One region of the Paenibacillus sp. P4_A9 genome, then DNA from elsewhere that is predicted to be linked to it. Evidence: a T-box and tRNA genes for the amino acid it is inferred to sense, from the RefSeq annotation. Region 1 holds a T-box; the other holds one or more tRNA genes.
What was found. The T-box of region 1 lies ahead of leuS (leucine--tRNA ligase). A T-box ahead of a tRNA ligase gene usually reads a tRNA of that ligase, here a tRNA-Leu.

Region 1 (11,157 bases):
AGGTCTTTCTATGGGAGGATATGGAGCTATGAAGCTAGCGCTCTCGCAGCCGGATCGATTTGCAGCGGGCGCGAGCTTATCTGGTGCGGTAGATATTGTAGAGAGAGCGACTGCGTTTCCCAATGATTTTCAATTGATTTTTGGCGACGTATCGACGATGAAAGACAGCCCGAATGATTTGTTTTATCTTGCTGACCAGCTCGTTGCTAGTAAACAAGATAGACCGCAGCTCTATCAATGCTGTGGCACGGAAGATTTTCTGTATGAGGATAACATTCGGTTCCGGAATTATTGCCGAGCGCAAGGTTTGCAAATTACCTATGAAGAAGAGTCTGCCACACATGAATGGGGCTACTGGGATCGCAAAATTCAAAGCGTTTTAGACTGGTTGCCATTGCCATCAAGAGTCTAGTGGGAAAATATGTTCTTTTCTTTTTGCAACAAACGAGGCACTATGGTATAGTTTCACGTATATGTCAAGGAAGCAGTTGGAGGGAATTCGTTTGCTGAAAAAGCTTGTACCCAGACAGTCTGTTCATACAATTTATGATATTGATGCCAATCACCTGTGGGGATTCGGTATTCGCGGAATTATAACGGATCTAGATAATACACTTGTCGGTGCACGCGATCCACATGCGACGCCTGAGTTAATAGAATGGCTGAAACAGATGCATCAGATCGGGTTCAAAATCGTTATCGTCTCGAACAATCATCGTTTGCGAGTCGCGACTTTTGCAGATCCACTGGGCATTCCGTTTATTCACCGTGCCAAAAAACCGACGAATGCTTCCTTCCATAAAGCGATGAAGCTGCTTGGAACGAGTGCGCGACAAACCACTGTTATCGGGGATCAAATGCTGACAGATGTGCTTGGCGGCAATCGAATGGGGCTATACACGATCCTAGTTCAACCGATCTCAAGAAAAGATGAAGGTTTCTTTACCAGAATTAATCGCTTGATTGAGAGATGGGCAGTAGCAAGGATGAAGAAATAGGAGGTTTCATGAGTACAGAAACAATACAACATTGTGCGGGTTGCGGCATTGGGCTGCAAACAGAAGACAAAAGTAAGCTTGGCTTTATTCCAGAGGCTGCCTTGCAGAAGGAACCTTTGATTTGCCAACGCTGTTACCGGATTAAGCATTATAATGAATCTTCGAGCATTACCCTTCAACAGGACGACTTCCTGAAGTTATTAGGACATGTTGGTCAAACGAAGGCGTTAGTCGTGAAAATAGTGGATATTTTTGATTTTGAAGGCAGTATGATCAGCTCACTTGCCCGATTTATCGGCAATAATCCCGTTTTACTCGTTGTTAACAAAATTGATTTGCTTCCGAAAGTGACGAATGCCAACAAGATCATCAACTGGGTGCAGCGCAGAGTCAAGGAAGAGAACCTCAAGGTTGTTGATATCGTCCTTTGCAGCGCGAAGAAAAACATCGGCTTCGACCGAGTTATTTCGGCTGTACAAGAATACCGCGGCAACATGGATGTGTATGTAGTTGGCGCTACGAACGTAGGGAAATCGACGTTAATTAATCGCCTTATCAGTGATTACAGTGATTTGGAAGCCGAATTGACGACATCGCAATATCCGGGAACTACGCTCGATCTGGTCAAAATTCCGCTTGATGACGGCAAATTCATTATTGATACGCCTGGGATTGTGTACAAGCATCGACTGACTGAGGTCGTGAAGAAGCGTGATCTAACGCCGCTTATGCCAGATAAACCGCTTAAGCCGATGGTATTTCAACTTAATGAGGCACAGACGTTATTTTTTGGCGCTCTCGTTCGATTTGATTTTATCCAAGGTGAGCATCAATCCTTTACTTGTTACACGTCGAATGCGATTCAAATTCATCGCACGAAGCTGGAACGGGCGGATGATTTGTATGAAGAACACAAAGGTGTCATGCTGACACCGCCACAATTAGCTGATCTTGAAGAGCTTCCGAAGCTGGTTAAGCATCCGCTGCACATTCCGAAGGGGAAACAGATGGATGTGCTGATCTCGGGTTTAGGCTGGATTAAGGTGAATAGTCTAGCTGGTGCACAGCTCGCTGTTCATGCACCGAAGGGTATTAAAGTGATTACACGTGAGTCGTTGATTTAGGGGGCATTGGGGGATCATGGAGAAGACTCGGACGATCGACAGTCATACGGTACTATACGGAGTATTCGGGGATCCGATCAGGCATTCCCGTTCTCCGATCATGCTGAATCGCGCTTTTCAGGAAGCGGGGATTAATGGCGTTTATGCAGCTTTTCACGTTAGGCCTGAAGAACTTGGGGAAGCTGTTCGTGGAATTCGGGCGCTCGGATACCGCGGTGTGAATGTTACCATTCCACATAAAGTAGATGTGATGAATTACCTCGATGAGATCGATGAAGGGGCTATGATCGTTGGCGCAGTCAATACCATCGTGAATGAAGAGGGCAAGCTCAAAGGCTTCAACACGGATGGGATTGGTTATGTACGTTCTTTGAAGGAAGAGACGGGAATCGAGCTCAAAGGGAAACGTGTTCTACTTCTTGGTGCAGGCGGAGCAGCACGCGGTGTGGCTTATGCCTTGGCCAAAGAAGGCGTGAGCTGTATTTATATTGCGAATCGTACCAAAGCGCGTGCTATCGAGCTTGCTGCTACTATAGGCGCATTCACCGAAACCGTTGGCTTAGGGATGGATGAGTTGGGGGATATTGTTGATAATGTTGAATTTGTTCTCAACACGACGTCAGCTGGCATGCACCCTAATGTAGACGAGCTTCCTATGCCGCTTCATCTACTTCGACCGCATCACCTAGTTAGTGATCTTATTTATAATCCGCGCATCACAAGATTTCTTCGTGAAGCGGAAGCCATTGGAGCTCGCATTCATGGCGGGCTTGGCATGTTTATTTATCAAGGCGCTTATGCCTTCGAGTATTGGACGAATACACCTGCGCCGGTTGAGGCGATGAGACAGGTGGTAGAACAGTCACTAACTGAATAAGAATGAATAGAGGGACATCCATGTTAACAGGCAAACAAAAACGTCATTTACGCTCACTCGCGCACCACATTGATCCAATCTTCCAAGTTGGTAAAGGTGGCGTGAATGACCATATCATTCGTCATATCCAAGAAGCAATTGAAGTACGTGAATTAATTAAGATTACCGTTCTTAACAACAGTGGTGAAGATCGTCAAGAAGTCGGAGCTGAATTATCCGAGAAATCTGGTGCTGAGCTTGTTCAGGTTATCGGGAAGATCGTCGTGCTTTACAAAGAATCGCGTGACAATAAGAAGATTGAACTGCCGCGCTAATGAGGTGGACGTATGCTTGTCGGAATTATGGGAGGCACATTCGATCCCATTCATACCGGTCATTTAATCGCAGCTGAACGTGCGAGGGTGGAAGGGGGCTTGGACGAGGTATGGCTGATGCCTGCCAATGTCCCGCCGCATAAGCCCAATGCCCCGAAGGGAACAAGCCAGCAGCGTTGGGAGATGGTTTGCCTTGCTGCAGAAGGCAATCCTTTTTTTCGTCCTGTCGATATCGAAATTAACAAAGGCGGCGTATCCTATAGTATCGATACGATCGAACTGTTGAAATCGCAGTATCCGGACATCGCGTTCACTTATATTATTGGTGCCGATATGGTCCAGTACTTGCCGCAGTGGCATCGCATCGATGACATCGTGCGGCATATTCATTTTATTGGATTAGCCAGACCTGGTTATGAGCTGGACCTGACGCAGCTTCCCGAGCGTATACGAAATCGCGTGAAGCTGGTACCGATGCCGCTCGTTGAGATTTCATCGACAGCTATTCGGGAGCTTAGGCAGCTTAAGGATCCCGTCAGGTATCTTGTGCCAGATAAGGTAAGGCAGTTCATGGAGGTGAATCGCTTATATGAATCGTGAAGACCTTATGGCGGCTGTGAAGGAGCAAATGCCTGAACGGCGCTGGCAGCACACTCTTGGTGTGATGGAGACTAGCGTTATGCTGGCTGAACGATTTGGCGGGGATGCGGTCAAAGCGGATGTCGCAGCGATTTTGCACGATTATTGCAAGTATTGGCCCATACAGGAGCAAGCTAAGATTATTCGTGAGAATGATTTACCTCAAGACTTGTTAGCATTCGATAAGGAACTGTGGCATTCGCACGCAGGTGCTTTTATTGCGAAGACACAATTCGGTATCGACGACGAGGAGATTTTGGATGCGATCAGGTACCATACATCCGGTCGCGAACAAATGACGCAGCTCGACAAAATCGTTTGCTTGGCGGATTATATGGAACCAGGCCGTGATTTCCCAGGTGTAGAGTTTATTCGTGAACTTGCTAAGTCGAGTCTCGAACGCGCGTTGATTGCCGGCTTTGACTCCACCATCAACTTTTTGATATCCAAAGGTAAGCGCATTTATCCACTAACAATTTTGACACGGAATGATTTATTGGAACAAATCCAAATACACACCTAATGACATGGAGGATGATTGCATGAGTAAAAACCCAGAAGAAATATTAGCATTCGTTGTTGAGGCAGCGGAAGACAAAAAAGCGGCAGATATCGTTAGCTTGAACTTGCAAGGCGTATCCCCAATTGCAGATTATTTCGTTATTTGTCACGGGAATTCGGAAACACAAGTACAAGCAATCGCAGGCGAAGCTCGTAAAAAGGCGCATGAGCATGGTGTTCATATTCGAAGTTATGAAGGCATTGACACAGCACGATGGGTACTTCTTGATCTAGGGGACGTTGTTCTCCACGTTTTCCATCGTGATGATCGTCAATATTATAATATCGAAAAACTTTGGTCCGATGCTAAAGTTGTGGAGCGCGTATGAGAATGGAAGCAGGATCCCTTGTTACCCTAGAGGTAGCAAGGGAAGTTCCACCTAATGGCTTTTTCCTGAGTGATGGTTATCAGGATTTTCTGCTGCCTTATGCAGAAATCGTAGGTAGTCGAATTAGTCCGGGAGACCAAGTGGAGGTGTTCTTATTCCACGATACGCAGGATCGAATTATGGCGACCATGAAGAAACCGCTGCTGACCATGGGTCATGTTGGGCTTCTAGAGGTTGTTGATATTCATCCGCGTTTTGGCTATTTCTTAGAAATGGGACTTGGTCGTCATTTGCTTTTACCTTACCGACATGTGCCAGAACTTGAAGAGCTTCGTCCTCAAGTAGGGGATAAAGTTTTCGCTACGCTTGCACACGATCGACAGGGCCGGTTAATTGCGAAGCTCGCGCTAGAAGAAGACTTGGCTCCGCTATGTGTACGAGCTCCGTCAAGTTGGGCAAACCAATGGGTCAAAGCTCGCGTTTATCGCCCACTTCAGATGGGTACATTCGTCATATGTGAGGCGGGTGTTCTAGGTTTTGGCGTCATCGGGCTTATCATCCCGCAAGAGCGGACACGCTTGCTTCGGGTGGGTGAGTTAGTTGATGTTAGGATCGCATTTGTGCGTGAAGAAGATGGACGAGTTAACCTATCGATGAGGCTTCCGAAGGAAAAAGGACGCGATGAGGATGCAGAATGTATTCTTGAAGTGCTCCGTGAACGACCAGGGCATGCCATGCCATTTTCGGATAAGACGCAAGCGGATGTCATCAAGGATAAATTCGGTCTAAGTAAGGCAGCCTTCAAACGTGCCTTAGGCAAGCTGATGAAAGATGGGCTCATCTATCAGGAAGCAGATTGGACGTATCTGAAACAAGAGGAGACGCAAGGCTGATATGAGTTACGAGAAATTCGCCTATACGTACGATAGATTAATGAACAGCATGCCCTATGCAGATTGGCTGAGGTTCGTTAAGGAAAGCTTTGAACGCTTCGATATAAAGCCAACAACGCTTGTGGATTTAGGTTGCGGTACAGGCAATTTGTCCATTCCATTAGCTGCTGAAGGATTACAGGTGACGGGCATCGATCTATCCGAGGATATGTTGGCCGTTGCTGAGCAGAAGCATAGCGAACAACCCAGTCAGCTTCGCTGCGGGGCTATTCGTTGGATTAGGCAGGATATACGTGAATGGGAGCTTGGCGAGGAAGTTGATGTTGCCATTTCATTTTGCGATAGTCTTAACTATTTGCTAGAGGAAGATGACATCGTGGATGCTTTCCGTCAGACATTGGCTGGGCTCAAGCCAGGTGGTTTATTCCTATTCGATGTACATACTCCAGAGCAATTGTTTGCCTATGCGGAGTCTCAGCCTTTTTTTCTAAATGAAGACGATGTTGCTTACATTTGGACAAGTGAGTTAGATGAAGAACGCGTTCAGATTGAACATGATTTAACGATTTTCGTCAAAGACAGCGGCTCAGGCGAAACCTTCCGGCGTATTGATGAAACGCATGAACAAAGAGCGTATCCCCTGCAGTGGCTGGAACAGATGCTAATCGAGGTAGGCTTTCGTGAGGTACATCAAGCTTCTGACTTTACGTGGGAGCAGCCAACGGATAAGACAGAGCGAGCTTTCTTTATTGCGAAAAAATAATCCTAAAGGGATTCGCCCTCGGCTTGACAGTGCGGCATTATTTTACATATAATCAAAGCTAATCAGTTGTATGGAAAGCTTAGATGAGGAATAGTACCTTGTACAGCATCTTTCAGAGAGTCGGAGCTAGGGTGTGAGCCGGCAGATGTTAGTCTTGAGAACTCGCCTCGGAGCTAGAAGGTGAACCGCCGGAAGTGAGGGCGCTAGCTGGATCGTCTCACCCGCGTTAAGGGGCAGAGTGAACACAGGTGAAGAATACCTTGTGTTAACTAGGGTGGTACCACGGGAATTATACCTCTCGTCCCTAGCGATATCCGCTAGCGATGTGAGGTTTTTTTGTGCGTATTTGTATATATGAGCAGATAGCAACTTGAAGGAGGCATGGAGTAATGACAAAAGAACTGAAAGAAGCCAAAGAAACGAAAGAGCAACAAGGCTACAATCCGCAAGCGATCGAACCCAAATGGCAGGCTTACTGGGATGCAAAGAAAACATTTAAGGTACTGGAAAATTCGGATAAACCGAAATTTTATGCCTTGGATATGTTCCCTTATCCATCCGGAGCAGGCTTGCACGTAGGGCATCCTGAAGGCTATACGGCGACAGATATCGTTTCCCGTTTCAAACGGATGAGAGGCTTTAATGTCCTTCACCCAATGGGCTGGGACGCATTTGGACTTCCTGCAGAGCAGTATGCTTTAGATACAGGGAATGATCCGAGAGAGTTCACGAAGAAGAATATCGATACGTTCCGCCGTCAAATCAAATCACTCGGCTTCTCTTACGATTGGGATCGGGAGATTAGTACAACGGATCCGGAGTATTACAAATGGACGCAGTGGATTTTCATCCAACTGTACAATAAAGGACTTGCTTACGTTGATGAAGTGCCTGTTAACTGGTGTCCGGCTCTAGGTACTGTACTTGCGAATGAGGAAGTTATTGACGGATTAAGTGAGCGCGGTAACCATCCGGTTATTCGGAAACCGATGCGTCAGTGGATTTTGAGAATTACGGAGTATGCGGAGCGTTTGCTTGAAGATCTTGAAGAATTGGATTGGTCTGAAAGCATTAAGGATATGCAGCGCAATTGGATTGGGAAATCAACGGGAGCTGAGGTTCAGTTCGCGATTGAAGGTCATGCTGAGAAAAGCCTAACGGTTTTCACAACTCGTCCAGATACATTATTCGGAGCAACTTATTGTGTATTGGCGCCTGAGCATGAGCTTGTTCAGCAGATTACCACAGAGGCGCAAGCCGCTGAGATCAAAGAATATCAAGAGAAAGCTTCACGCAAGAGTGACTTGGAGCGTACAGATTTGGCGAAAGACAAATCCGGTGTGTTCACAGGGGCTTATGCGATCAATCCGGTTAATGACACGAAAGTGCCAATTTGGATCGCGGATTATGTGCTTGGCGGTTATGGTACGGGCGCGATTATGGCTGTTCCAGGTCACGATCAACGCGACTGGGAATTTGCCAAACAATTCGATTTGCCGATTATCGAGGTAGTTCAAGGCGGAGATGTGGAGAAAGAAGCATACGCTGGCGATGGCAAGCATGTGAATTCTGGTCCAATCGATGGTTTGAACATTGAGCAAGGGATCAGCCATATGATCGCTTGGTTGGAGCAAAATAGCAAGGGCCGCGGCAAAGTGACGTATCGCTTGAGAGATTGGCTGTTCAGCCGTCAACGTTACTGGGGTGAGCCGATTCCGATTCTTCACTTGGAAGATGGCACGATGAAGCCAGTTCCTGTGGATCAGCTGCCGTTATTGCTTCCACAAGTAGATGAAATTAAGCCATCTGGTACAGGTGAGTCACCACTTGCTAACGTATCCGAATGGGTAAATACGATTGATCCAGAAACAGGCATGAAAGCTCGCCGTGAAACGAATACGATGCCACAATGGGCGGGAAGCTGCTGGTATTACTTGCGTTTTATCGATCCGAAGAATGATCAAGCCTTCTGTTCGGATGAGCTGCAAAAGCAGTGGTTGCCTGTTGATTTGTATATTGGCGGAGCGGAGCATGCGGTTCTTCACTTGCTATATGCGCGTTTCTGGCACAAAGTGCTTTACGATCTTGGTTTTGTTCATACCAAAGAGCCATTCCATAAGCTTGTTAACCAAGGGATGATTCTTGGCGAGAACATGGAGAAAATGAGCAAATCACGCGGCAATGTTGTGAATCCAGATGACATCGTTAGCGATCAAGGTGCAGATACATTGCGCATTTATGAAATGTTCATGGGGCCGTTGGAAGCGACTAAACCATGGAATACAACGGGCGTAGATGGGATCTCCCGTTTCTTGAATCGCGTATGGAGACTGTTCATTGATGACAACGGTCAGGTTCACACGAAAATTAGCGGGGATGAAACACTTGGCAGTGATTCATTTAAACGTACGTGGCACCGTTCGATTAAGAAAATTACCGAGGATTATGATGCACTTCGCATCAATACCGCGATTAGCCAAATGATGATTTTCGTCAATGAGGCTTACAAAACAGAGCGTCTTCCTCTGGAAGCGATGAAAAATTTCGTGCAAATGCTATCCCCGATTGCTCCTCATTTAGCGGAAGAGCTTTGGGAGAAATTGGGCGGCGTGGAATCCATCACATACGAAGCGTGGCCAGCTTATGATGAAGCGTGGACCGTGGATAATGAAATCGAAATCGTTGTGCAGATCAATGGTAAAATTGTTGACCGTGTTATGATTTCCAAGGATACCGATGAAGCTGCGATGGAGAAAATGGCTTTTGAACTCGACAAAGTCAAAGAAGCGACCGCCGGAAAGGCCGTTCGCAAATTGATTGTCGTGAAGGGTAAACTAGTCAACATCGTTGTAGGTTAATCACACAAAGTTATGCATTGAGAGGGCTACTGCTGTTGTTTCAAAGGAAAGAGCAGCTCGGCCTTCTCAATGTCTTCTTCATATTTGGCATGAGTAGCACGAATAACCTGAGAGAAAACCCCGCATAGTTCTTTTTCCAAAATACGCAAGCCTTCCGCAGTAATGCCGCCAGGGACAGATACTCGTTTCTGTAAGCTGACAGGATTGAAACCTCCCGTTGTGAGCAATTTACCTGTACCTAACGTCATTTCACTGGCCAGCAATGTGGCCTCCTCAGCAGAAATACCCGTTTCTTCCACAGCAGCATCGATAAAAGCTTGAATAAAGCTAGCAAGAAAAGCAGGACCACAGCTAGATAAATCGGAGGAAATCCTCGTGTAATTTTCAGACACACGTATCGGAGTAGAGATATGCGTGAAAATATTTTCAAGCCACTCCATATCCTCAGGCTGCATGCGATTCCCATGAATACATAACGTAGCACCGCTTAGTACGTAGTTCGTGATACTTGGAATGATTTTACTTATTTTGGCTGGTAAAAGGCCTTCTAGATGCTTAATCAGGATAGGACTCGTAATGGAAATTATAAATTGAGAGGAAAGCACGTCCTCTTTGATTTCATCAATAACCTTTTTGAATTCAGATGGTTTGACACATAAGAAAATCAAATCACTTCCGCGCACGACTTCACGATTCGTTTCCGCCACTTGCAGGCCAGGATAGTTCTCCGCAAGCAGTTCAACTTTACGTAATGTTCGATTGCTAGCGATAATTTGCTCGGGATTGAATGCCCCGGAATGAATGAATGCTTCAATCAGTATACTTCCCATACTCCCAGTACCGATGAATCCAGCTTTCATCAAGTAATCCCTCCCGAAAAAATCAGTCTTTATACGAAAACCAACCTATTTACGCGGTCGCACACAATTCGTGTAGTCATTGGGACGCTTTTTCATGTATATGGTTGCCTATTCACAAATATGCTAAGAAAGAAGGTAGTCCGTGGATTTTTTTGGAAATAAAATAAAGCGACTCTTGTTGATCCTTGGGGGCATCTCGCTTTTTATTTGGGTTGTGTGGCCATTTCTCCGCGGGGGACAACCAACGATTCAAACGGCATTCATGCCGATCAATACGCAGATGGAAGCTTTACTAGTGCAAGAAGCCAATGAGAAGAAAGAGGGGAAAACGACAGTTACGCCAAAGTCGAGTTCACCTGCAACCTCAACTTCAACCCCATCCCCAACCTCGACCTCAACCTCAAACTCAATCCAAAACTCATCTAAGGCGGATTTAAAGTCTGACCAAACTCCTAATTCCTCAGGTACTCCTACATCTTCTTCCGTTGCCGCTAGCCCCGCACCTTCATCCATAAGTTCAACTTCTTCCAAAGCTGCAACCTCATCGACCGAAGCACAAAATGGACTTTTAGATTTGAACACTGCTACGTTAGAGCAATTAGATAAGCTGCCAGGTATAGGTGAAAGTAAGGCCAAGGCCATAATCGAATACCGTACCAAAAAGGGACGATTCAAACGACTTGAAGAGCTCATGGAAGTGAAAGGCATTGGTGACAAAATGTTCGAGAAGCTAAAGGAGCTATTGTTTGTGGCTCCATCCTAGCTCATCTTTTCATTTCTAGTAAAATATGAGAAAATACTAGAAATAGTTTTGGTTTCGAGAATACTAAATGAAAAAACGAGTCATCAGGAGGGAGTCAATCATCATGAGCATCCGGAAAGATTGGGATACGTATTTCCTAGATATCGCTTATATGGCCTCCACACGCTCGCGGTGTAAT
Region 2 (11,157 bases), on a different contig from region 1:
TGATTTCTGGTTTGAAACGAATGATTCGAAAGAGCATGTAAGTTAATCAACCATATATGAAAAAAGGCCAATGAATTCCAATAGGATTCTTGGCCTTTTTGTTATTGCGGAAGTCGAGGATCAGATGCCATTTTCCAGAACATTCATGGTTTCGATATGCCTCTTCGTCTGTTCAGAACCTAGTCTGTGAAGTGTTCTATACACTTCGGTTAAGTAGTAATCATATTCCTGATTCGTTTCATTCGAGTAGTATACTTTCCAAGGGAGCCAGGAAGTTGCATAGCTGCCCTGAGAAGAATTGTCGGTTTCTTCAAAAAGCTCCTGCAGCTTAGCGATGTCATCTTCCGTTGCGGATATTTCAAATTCATAATCAAGCGCGGTGCTGTCTTCGAGTACTTCTCCCGTGCCTACATTGACGTAGTACGTTCGCTTCTCCATTGATAATGTCCTCCCTTACGGTAGGCATGAGGTAGCCTTTGCCTTGTCGCGTGTTCGTCTTCGTTAAGGTAACCGAAGATGAACGGATTTATGTAAAGTTTCACCGAATCGCAAATTGGTGTATGCTAAGAAAGAACGATTAATTTTTACCATGCCTATAATGGAGGTGCTACATAGATGATTTCGGAAGAGCAATTGGATCAATATCGCGTGGATAGCACTCTGCTAAGAGTGATTAGAGATGTTAGTCCGGCGAACGATGTGCGTGGAATTGTTGTAGCTTGGGATGATGAGACGGTCCTTATACGCAAAAAAAACCGTAGAGTAGTCAAGCTTGCCCGCGGATACGTGTATCAGCCTTATGAGAACGAAAGGCCGCCAGCGTTTATGCTCCCTCAGGAAACGATAACGCCGGATGATCTGTCCGATGATGCAGAGTGAGGGAGCTTCTACACGTATTGCTGGTGTAGGTATGAAGCAGGTCCAATCACCGCATGGACGTTACTTACAGATCTCAAGTGAATCCCCATTGCGAACGCTGAATTCCTCCCCATGGGGTGGCGGATTTGGTCATCATCACGTTTTGATGAATCGACAAGTGGACAAGACCTACAATGAGGTCGACCCTTTGGTGGAGATGGAGGCTTTCATCGCACGAGAGGGGGTGGATCCTCAAGATACGGCTGGGATGCTCACCGCGGCGTGGGTGAAGGATGTTGGCTTCAAGGAGCTAGCTTGGCCGCCAGAGGCCGGGAATGTTGGGGACCCTCATCCAGATGCGGAAAGTCCGGAGGAAGCCCTTCGAGTTGCTGCTTGGGTGACCGTTGGGCTAGGCAATAAAGCGCGAGCAGGGGCTATGCTGCCAGCTACCTCTCTTTATCCTGGCACGATCAATACGATCGTTGTCATAGAGGGCAATTTAACGGATGCTGCTATGGTGAATGCGGTTATTACTGCCACCGAAGCCAAAACTGCGGCACTCCAAGAGTTGAACGCCATGATCAATGGTCAAATTGCAACAGGTACGACGACAGATGCCGTGTTGATTGCCGCAACGGGCAGAGGGGCGACGACATATCGGTACGCAGGTACAGCGACAACATTGGGCTACCTCATAGGCAGAACCGTTTATGAAGCTATTTTAGCATCCGGAAAGTTGTATGAACTTGAAATGAGCAAACGCGCTGCGGCCCATTCGGCAGGGTGAAGTTGTGTGGAGCAGCGAAGGTAAAAAGACCTCTTGTCCACTTGGACAGGAGGTCTTACTCATTCTACTTCTCACGTCCTGCGTGTTACGCCATAAGCGAGACCAATGGCTAACGCATCGAGATCCGTGATATCTTCATCTTCACTTTCACTTTTGAAGTTTGGATCATGTACGATTCCCTCAGCTTCACCCTCGGTTAGATGCCGCTGATTGCCAGTATACTTCGGTTCCAACGCTTTGATTTCTTCTTCATTCATAGCTCATACCTCCTTTGAGATTAGGGTTAGGAACAGGCTGGAGAATTATACACAAGAGGCAAAAGTTTCATTGACGAGCTTTCGCGTCACATGGTATATTATTTTTTGTAAACGCGATCATGGCGGAATTGGCAGACGCGCACGGTTCAGGTCCGTGTGGGCTTACCCCCGTGGAGGTTCGAGTCCTCTTGATCGCATCATATTTAAAAGTAAGCCCTTCAATTCATTTTGAAGGGTTTATTTTTTCTGTTTGTTTGTGATTCACCAGCTGTCAGAAATAGAATATCTGGAAAATATCCCGCTAAATTTCGCAATCTCGTATAGTGCAAAAATTCATCATTATTGTTCCATTCCCCTCAACTCCAGAGGATTGGTGCGATAATGCGCAATTGGCTACATCAGAATGTAGCGGCTTTCATGAATGTCAGGTATAATACATAGGATAGATTGTACATCTCTATATATCTAAAGGAGCTGAATTTTTCATGGATAGAACCGTTACCATTACACAATCCGGCAGCTTTGCACATGTGCTTCAAACATTTGCCATTTCACTCTTAGTGTCTTTTCTTGGAACGCTGATCGGAGCTATGGTTGTACCACCATCGATGATTATGTTATTCGTCATTGCAGAGGTTGTGATGCTGGTTGCTGCGATCATCATTCGTATCCGCGGTAAACATATCGGCTACGGATTCCTCTATGCGTTTACAGCTATTTCTGGCGTGACGCTCTATCCCGTCATCATGTATTACGGCGGCCAGCTTGGGGCTAGTGTGGTTTCGGGTGCGTTCTTCGCAACGGCGGTCATTTTCGGGTCGTTGGCCTTCTATGCGCACCGTTCTCAGCGTGATTTTAGCTTCTTAGGTGGCTTCCTATTTGCAGGTACGATTGGACTTGTCTTGATGAGTGTGCTCGGCATGTTCCTAAATTTCGGTTCCATGATGAATTTGGTTTGGTCCATGGCTGGGATTCTGATCTTCAGCGGGTGGGTGCTGTATGATGTCGCGCAGTATCGCAACGGTGTCGCATCCGAAGCCGTTCCGCTCGCGGCATTGAATATTTACCTTGATTTTATTAATTTGTTCCTCTATATTTTGCGCTTCATCGCTTCGATTGCGGGAATCAATAGAAACTAAAATATGCGGACAACGCATGATAAAAAGCACGATGGCTCCAAACCACAGGAATGTGGGGGAGTCCATCGTGCTTTTTTTGCTGACAACCTAGCGCTTTCCCGGCAGTTTTTTCGTATGAAAAAAAGGAATATCTCCTCGAAAGCTTCGATTGATTTCTAGAAGAGTATGGATTAACTGGGTCAAATCTGTATAGTTCATACGCATGGAGAAAGGGGCTAAAGCATTATCAGTCTTTATGCGAATCTCAAGCCTTAGATTTGCTTCATCCATATAAATGTCAAGCTGCTCGGTTGCAAGCATTAGTTCCCACATTCAAACCAACACCTCTTTCTCTCTCTGTTACTCTAGCTTATGTGTGTTGGACGAGATTAGAAGTAGAAGCAACGAATCAGATAGATGCTTTTTATGGAAATAAGCACGATTTCACCTCAAGTCTCATACAATTTAATGATCATAATTGAAAGAGGTGAGAAGACCTATGGCAACTTGTAGCACATGGATGTATAAAGGGATTTCGCCTTCGGTATTCAGAGCATTGCAGCAGGTGGGTAGGAGACAAGGGTTTGCTATTCCTAACACAGCATCAGGCAAATTTACGATTTCAGTGGTCAGCATGAATGTTGGCTTTCAATATGCCTGGGATACGAGCGCACAAACCTTGATGTTGCTGTGTGATAATAAGCCGATGCTGCTAGGCTGTGGTACGATTAAAACTTTCGCTGATAAAATTATTGCGGAAAGTGGCGGAAGGCCAGCATGAACGCAGGTGTGTAGGCGTTCAATCACCTGCCTTTGCGAAGTTTAAAGCCTTATTGCTCTGGTTAGAATAAGGGTAAAAGGCAGGTGGACGTATGGCAAAAAGCGATGATCTCGTGAAGTACATAACACAACAAGTCGTCACTTATATCGACACACCGAAGGAAGTACGACAACAAGCGAAAGCTTCGATCAAAGAACAACGAGAGGGTTGGCAAACCCGCTGGTTTGGGATGCTGCCACTAGCTGCACGGATGTTGCTCGGACGGACGAAGTCAAGAAAATGAGAGTGGTAAAAAGGCCAACCAGATAAACTGGTTGGCCTTTTCATGGTGATTGAAACGTGGTCACCGTGACAAGCCCCCCTAAGGATAAATCTCCCCTAGACCAAGGGCGGCATCCAATCGCACATAACGCGGTCCTTCGTGCTCCAAGACAAGATAGTTATCCCCATGTACCCATTGTTGATAACCAAGCACAGCTAACGGCATCGTTACCTGCCCATCATACAGCTCAGTAACGTAGGTGAGATTTCCTTGCTGCTCCAACGCGACCTGAAGCTCAGGCAAGGAGGTAACAGGTAACGGTGTGCCTTCAATCCATGGCAGTCGTTCGTAAGGATCAAATGCGGGACGTATGAGGGATTCAGCTTCCTCCGATACGTCTGTCTCCAAAACTAGGCTATCTGTCATACGTGGCGTTGGATCTTCCGTGAGTGGAAGTACTTCGCCCGATTTGGCATCGAGATAATAGGTCTCGTCATCGAGTGCGATTTTCCAAACAGAAGTGAGGGTATCCATATATAAGCGGTCTTCAATGATCGTTTCATTTTGCACAAAATCGTCGTATAAGGTCGTAAAAGGAATGAGTTCCTGTTGTATCAAGGAGCGATACAACGTGGCCAAGCTAAATAGCGGTGATGTGCCTGTCCCATATTCGGTCAAACGGAAACCGCCGTTTTCTGCAGCATGAACAATCATATAGCCCACCTCTTGCCCCTGATTGGTCAGGATGATGACCCATCCATGGGTGCCTGGACCGAGCGGATAGCTGTTCCAACGTGCTTGCTGCCAGTCTTCAAAGCCTGCTGACTTCGCGAGCGTTGATTGCCACTGACTGATGGTTGTACCGAATGAAGATGTACTCGTTAAGTCAGTCGCCACGGTAGTTGCTGCTTTGCTAGGTTCTTTTACTTGGGCCTGGGTAAGGCTTGTCCCACCTAAGTTGTCAACTGCCGAAGTGTGTATGGGCATGAAGCCAATACTGCACAAAATGAAACAAGTGGCTGTCCAAGTGGTCCACGACTTCATCTTCGTTCACCTGCCTCTCGCTAACCTCTTAGTGTATGTGACTATTGTAATTCGTATGCCTTAAAAAGAATGTTAGAACCTGTTGCGTGTTATTTGCGAGGTTTTAGCGACTTGCGTCAGTTTCTGGATGATAATCGACTCGCATTTAAGTGAAATAAACCGCCATTAATGACGGACACGGCGATTCGAGGCTTATGCTGCCAATCGATTTCCTCCAGCCGATTCCGACATTGGATTTCGATTTCGTCTCTTTTGTCGGGTTCTGCAGCTAGTAAAAGCCCATTGTAATATCCTTCTACACGATCGATTTCACTGCGGTGCTGCGCATTCGCTTCATCAGCCCAACGGTGATCGTAGGTGCTGATTTTACGTTCAAGCGTCATCTCCAGAGCATTGATCGCCTTCGGCAGTGAGATCGTATCCGGTAGAATGTGACTATTCGCAGGAAGCTTTGGAGAAAGACTTTTCGTTAACATATGCTTATGAAAATGCTCGCGAATTTCCCCGCTATTAAGCTGAATCGCAAGGGAATGAATTTCAGTCCGCTTACGATCACAGAGAAGCTCAACCTTGTAATTCACACAGAGCCACGTATTGTATACGAGGGAAGCATGGTAAGTTGCCCCCGTAGGGAAAGGCTCTTCGAATAAGTGAATGAATCGACCGCGTTCGCGAACGATGCCAAAGATTTGGTCAAGTCGTCGGCTGCCGAAGGTGACTTCATCTTGTGGAACTCGCGTGGTGATAGTCGTCGGAACGAAGCCGAAATAACGGCCGAGAATGCTATCCGGCGCACTACCCGCAGGTGGGTTAGCAGCAGCTCCGCCGGAACCAGATGGTCCGTAGCCGGTTGCGGGGGGGCTTTGGACTGTGGTAACGGCGGCCTTCGGCTTCGCTTCCAGCTTCATTTGCTCCGGGTCGATCACAAATTTGTACGTCATCGTCTCCGCTGCTGCACCTGTCCGCTCAATGAAGCTCCAATAGTAAGGACGGCCCGTCATTTCCCGATCTGCTTCGGGAGAGAGCTTAGCCGTCACATAGGCAGGGGTCTTCTCCAGAATCGTGCAGTCGTAGGCTTCCAGAAAACGCAGCACAAACGAGTGGATGTTTCGTTTATTCATGGGCCCACCTCCATGCTCTGAGAACCGCCTACCGCGTCAAGGATGTCTTGGAACTTGGCGCCGTACTGCGGATTCTGTTCGATTTCTTCCTTCACCTCGCTGAAGGAATGCCCAAGCTCATCGATTTTTCGGCGAATCTCCTCGCCTGAGCCAGCTTCCATCACCATGCGGAAAAGAGACGTTTCAAGCGAGCCCCGTTTCTCGATTTTCTCCAAAATCGTATCCAGCTGCCCGATCACCAATTCGAACATATTGATTTTCTCGTGCAATAACGAGAGGATATGTTCTTCAATGGTACCCCTTGTGGATAAGTTGTAGATGTTAACGTCATGCGTTTGACCGAGGCGATGCACACGACCGATCCGTTGTTCCACGCGCATAGGGTTCCAAGGCAGATCGAAGTTGATCATATTGTGGCAAAATTGGAGATTGATGCCCTCGCCACCCGCCTCGGTTGCTATAAGCACTTGGACGCGATTGCGGAATAAATCCATCATCCAGTCTTTCTTACCGCGATTCATGCCTCCACGATAGGGGACGGCCGTGATCTTGCGTTCTTTGAGGTAGTTCAATAAATATTCTTGGGAAGCCCGATACTCCGTGAAAATAATCACTTTATCATTGATGTCTTGAATGAGCCGCATCGTGGTTTCCGCTTTGCTATTCGACTTAATGCTGCGAATCAGCTCGACGAGCTCCCATATTTTCGGCCGTACGGGGGAGTCTTCGGCTGTCTTTTTAAATAAATTCACCAATGTAATGAACACAGCGTCCCGCGAGCTGCACACTTCACGCTGAAGGGTAATCATCGAAAGCATGGAGCTAAGATCCCCGCCACTCTCGGAATAGCGAGTTCGCACGAAATTCGTAACCCCGTCATAGAGCGCTTGCTCATCATCAGAGAGCGTGAGTGGTATATTCCGCACAATCCGCTTCGTATAGTGAACACCCCCGTCGCCGCGACGGTTCCGGATCATCACTTTGGAGAGCTCCTGCTGCAGCTGAATTTCATTCTTCGGCGTCCGCTTGCCAACAACAAAGTTGGTCTTGAAGCTGTTCTGACCGCCAAGCTGACCTGGCTTCAACAGGGTGATTAGGTTGTAGAGCTCTTTGAGATCGTTCTGCACAGGCGTAGCAGTGAGGAGCAGGCAGTATTTTTTGCGCAGCTCATTGACGAAGGTGTAGTTGGTCGTTTTCTTATTCTTCAGCTTGTGCGCTTCATCGACGATGAGCATATCGTATTCAAGACCCATCACGATTTCGCGATGCGGGTCCCTTTTGGCCGTGTCCATGGAGGCTACGATAATGTCGGCTTGCTGCCACATGTAGGCTTTCTTATGAGCAACGGCAGGTATGCCGAATTTGGTATTTAGTTCCCGAACCCATTGCAGGACAAGGGAAGCGGGTACAAGGATGAGCGTTTTGCGGACAAGCCCGCGGATCATGTATTCTTTTAAAATTAAACCAGCTTCAATTGTTTTCCCAAGTCCAACCTCATCGGCCAAAATGGCGCGTCCACGCATCTCATTCAACACACGCTTTGCTGTATCAATCTGATGCGCCATGGGCTCAAGGGTCCCCAGATGCGCGAGGCACTGCATTTCATCAAACGTAGAAATAAGCCCCGACTCTTCCGATTCGTAGGCAAGCTGATATAAGGTCCAGTCGTCCCAAGGACCTCCGCCACGTTCACGATTGTCCAGCTCGGTAAACCAGTCCCTCTCAAAATGCATATCCAGCTGTTTATGAATGGGGCGAATGTTCTCTTGCTGATCATGTTGACGCATGGCTGTGCCCTCCTAAACGTTCTGATTCTGCTTTGGCCTCGCAAACGTCGCATACATGTTAGTATGTCCAGAGAAGAATCTTTCATAACTTTTCCCATATAAGAGTTTTATTGAGAGGTAGAGGTCTGATGTCGTAACGAGGGGGCGTAGTATGCTATGATAGAGGTTAGTTTTTGGGAAAAAGGTACGTTTGGCAAGAAGGGATGATGAATAGACATGACAGCTTGGCGATTTATACATACAGGAGATCGTTCTCCTGCTGAAAATATGGCCTTAGATGAAGCGATACTAACCGCTCATAGTGAAGGCAAGGTTCCTCCGACGGTGCGTTTCTATGGATGGAATCCAGCTACCTTATCGATTGGCTATTTTCAAAAGGCGGCAGAAGTGGATCAGGAAGCGGTAGAGAACGAGGGGATTGGCTTTGTGAGACGCCCGACAGGGGGAAGAGCCGTTCTTCATGATAAAGAACTGACGTACAGTATCATTGTGGCGGAGGATTACCCAGGTATTCCACGTAATGTGACCGAAGCTTACCGTGTGTTGAGTGAGGGATTGCTGCAAGGGTTTCGAGCATTGGGCTTGCAAGCGGAGATGGTACAGCTGGCGAGTGATGAAGAGAAGGAGAAATACGCATCTGCGGGTTCAGCGGCTTGCTTCGACTCCCCTTCATGGTACGAGCTGGTCGTGGAAGGCCGCAAAGTGGCCGGCAGCGCGCAAGTACGGCAGAAAAACGTCGTGCTGCAGCACGGCTCCATCCTGCTCGATATGGATACGGAACAATTGTTTCGGATGCTTCGCTTCTCCAATGAGAAAGTGGCAGATCGGATGAAACAGAGCTTCTTGAAGAAAGCCGTAGCCATTAATGATTTGCTGCGTGATCAAGGGAAATCGGTAGTTACTTTGGGTGAGGTGGAGGAAGCTTTCCGTCGTGAAATCGCGCTTGGACTTGGTGTTGAGCTGGTGGAGTCGTCATTGACGGACTATGAGGTTGAGCTTACGGAGCGTCTTGTAAGTGAGAAGTATGGGACGGATGAGTGGAATTTGCGGCGGTAGAGGAACGTACTATAAAAAGGGCAGTCCCAGTCGCCATGTAAAATGGCTTCTGAGACTGCCTATTTGTGTTTAACCAAGAACCACGCGATCATCCGAAAGCTTGTTGCCGCTGATGTTCTCAAACTCACCGAGAAGCTGCTCCACGGTGAGATCCTTCTTCCGTTCCTCGTTCACATCGAGAATGATGCGGCCTTTATCCATCATGATCAGGCGATTGCCGAGACGAATCGCTTGCTCCATGTTGTGCGTGACCATCAATGTGGTCAGCTTCATTTCACGCACGATTTCCTCGGTCAATCGTGTGATGAGCTCTGCACGCGCGGGATCTAGCGCGGCGGTGTGCTCATCCAGCAGCAGGATCTGCGGCTGGGTGAATGTCGCCATCAGCAAGCTGAGGGCTTGACGCTCTCCGCCGGAGAGCAGACCGACCTTCGCGCGCAGTCGTCCTTCCAGGCCGATACCTAGGCGCTGCAGCTGTTCCAGGAACAGCGCGCGCTTACGCGCGGTGACGCCGAAGCTCAGCCCGCGCTTCTTACCGCGGGCATACGCCATGGCGAGATTCTCCTCGATGGTCATTCGAGGAGCCGTCCCGGCCATGGGGTCTTGAAAGACGCGGCCGATCCAGCGGCTGCGCTCGTATTCCGGCAGGTGGTGGATAACCTCACCGTCGATGCGCACTTCGCCGGCATCCGGCGTCATAACGCCGGAGATGATGTTCATCAGCGTCGATTTGCCGGCGCCGTTACTGCCGATAACCGTGACGAAGTCACCGGGCTTCAGGGTTAGGTTAATACCGATTAGAGCAATTTTCTCATCTGCCGAACCGGGGTTGAATAGCTTGGAAACATTGGAGAGCTGCAGCATTATTGCCCACCTCCTTTGTTCATTTGCATCGCGCGAGCGATGAGCTCAGCTGAACGTCGCTTTGCGTTCGCTTTTTGTTTGATCGCACGTTGCACCGAAGGAAGAACGAGCGCAATAATGACGATGATTGCGGTAATTAGCTTCAAGTCGGAGGCTTTGAGCCACTCGACTCTGAGCGCCAGTGCGACAACAATTCGGTACACGATGGAACCGAGTACAGCAGCAAGTGTCGCTTGGAAGACTGACCTAGCACCAAATATCGCTTCCCCAATAATAACGGAAGCTAGTCCTACAACGATCATACCGATGCCCATCGAAATGTCGGCAAAGCCTGATTGCTGGGCGATGAGTGCGCCAGATAGCGCGACTAACCCATTCGATAAGCTCAAGCCAAGAATCGTTGTTCGGTCGGTATTCGCACCGAAGCTACGAATCATTCGCGCATTATCTCCCGTCGCTCTAAGCGAAAGGCCAAGATCGGTATGCAGGAAGGCATCTAGCAGTAATTTGAACACAATCACAATGATGAGCGCAACCACAATTGGCTTCATGGAGGTAAACAAGGTATCTACGCCAAGAAGTGAAATGTTCGGCTTGCCCATGATGCGCATATTAATCGAATACAGGGCAATCATCATGAGAATCCCAGAGAGAAGCCCATTAATTTTACCTTTCGTATGAAGCAGTCCTGTGCAAGCTCCTGCGACTAGTCCACCTGCAAAAGCAGCTAAACAAGCTAGCCACGGCGAGTAGCCATGAGCAATCAAAATAGCAGAAATCGCACCGCCTGTTGTAAAGCTTCCATCCACCGTGAGATCGGGGAAATCGAGAATACGAAACGTGATATAAACACCTAGCGCCATCAACGCATAGAGAAGACCTAGCTCGGTGGCACCGAAGATTGATTCCAACATCGTTATTTTCCTCCTAACTTGAAAAAAAGGGATGAACGAAAGTGACGTCCACCCCTTTGTGACTCGAAATCTTACCACATAAGAAAGTATAAGTTTTCGGTACCGAAAACTACTTTATTATTGGCGATAAAACTTTCTGCTAAATGCGGTCGCTCATCTTCGAAATGCTTCGATAGAGGTTTTCTCACTGAATAATGTTTTTCTCTTTATCCTTTACTGCGGCTTTCATCGCATCTGTAACTTCGATGCCTTGTGCTTTCGCAGCTTTTAAGTTGAGGATCAGATCCATTTTGTCAGGCACAGTTACT

Region 2: it encodes a tRNA-Leu, which carries the amino acid that the T-box ahead of leuS (leucine--tRNA ligase) is inferred to sense. The anticodon was not compared.

Annotation. Positions count from the first base shown of each region.
Region 1 covers NZ_JBFUHL010000022.1:11,559-22,715, forward strand. Annotated here, with positions in the region: gene AC1DVJ_RS15805 (alpha/beta hydrolase) at 1-412, shown strand, start outside; gene AC1DVJ_RS15810 (YqeG family HAD IIIA-type phosphatase) at 504-998, shown strand; gene yqeH (ribosome biogenesis GTPase YqeH) at 1,007-2,122, shown strand; gene AC1DVJ_RS15820 (shikimate dehydrogenase) at 2,139-2,999, shown strand; gene yhbY (ribosome assembly RNA-binding protein YhbY) at 3,020-3,313, shown strand; gene AC1DVJ_RS15830 (nicotinate-nucleotide adenylyltransferase) at 3,326-3,913, shown strand; gene yqeK (bis(5'-nucleosyl)-tetraphosphatase (symmetrical) YqeK) at 3,903-4,475, shown strand; gene rsfS (ribosome silencing factor) at 4,495-4,842, shown strand; gene AC1DVJ_RS15845 (CvfB family protein) at 4,839-5,735, shown strand; gene AC1DVJ_RS15850 (class I SAM-dependent DNA methyltransferase) at 5,737-6,498, shown strand; T-box leader at 6,570-6,807, shown strand; gene leuS (leucine--tRNA ligase) at 6,888-9,356, shown strand; gene comER (late competence protein ComER) at 9,383-10,216, opposite strand; gene AC1DVJ_RS15865 (hypothetical protein) at 10,466-10,747, opposite strand; gene AC1DVJ_RS15870 (ComEA family DNA-binding protein) at 10,791-10,979, shown strand; gene AC1DVJ_RS15875 (deoxycytidylate deaminase) at 11,083-11,157, shown strand, end outside.
Region 2 covers NZ_JBFUHL010000007.1:64,490-75,646, reverse strand. Annotated here, with positions in the region: gene AC1DVJ_RS08335 (hypothetical protein) at 1-46, shown strand, start outside; gene AC1DVJ_RS08330 (hypothetical protein) at 121-438, opposite strand; gene AC1DVJ_RS08325 (hypothetical protein) at 616-879, shown strand; gene AC1DVJ_RS08320 (adenosylcobinamide amidohydrolase) at 866-1,645, shown strand; gene AC1DVJ_RS08315 (hypothetical protein) at 1,717-1,902, opposite strand; tRNA gene AC1DVJ_RS08310 (tRNA-Leu) at 2,016-2,099, shown strand; gene AC1DVJ_RS08305 (Bax inhibitor-1/YccA family protein) at 2,388-3,041, shown strand; gene AC1DVJ_RS08300 (hypothetical protein) at 3,129-3,311, opposite strand; gene AC1DVJ_RS08295 (hypothetical protein) at 3,520-3,801, shown strand; gene AC1DVJ_RS08290 (YqzE family protein) at 3,893-4,084, shown strand; gene AC1DVJ_RS08285 (hypothetical protein) at 4,163-5,107, opposite strand; gene AC1DVJ_RS08280 (YqhG family protein) at 5,224-6,228, opposite strand; gene AC1DVJ_RS08275 (DEAD/DEAH box helicase) at 6,225-8,015, opposite strand; gene AC1DVJ_RS08270 (lipoate--protein ligase family protein) at 8,232-9,071, shown strand; gene AC1DVJ_RS08265 (ABC transporter ATP-binding protein) at 9,141-9,935, opposite strand; gene AC1DVJ_RS08260 (ABC transporter permease) at 9,935-10,849, opposite strand; gene AC1DVJ_RS08255 (ABC transporter substrate-binding protein) at 11,034-11,157, opposite strand, start outside.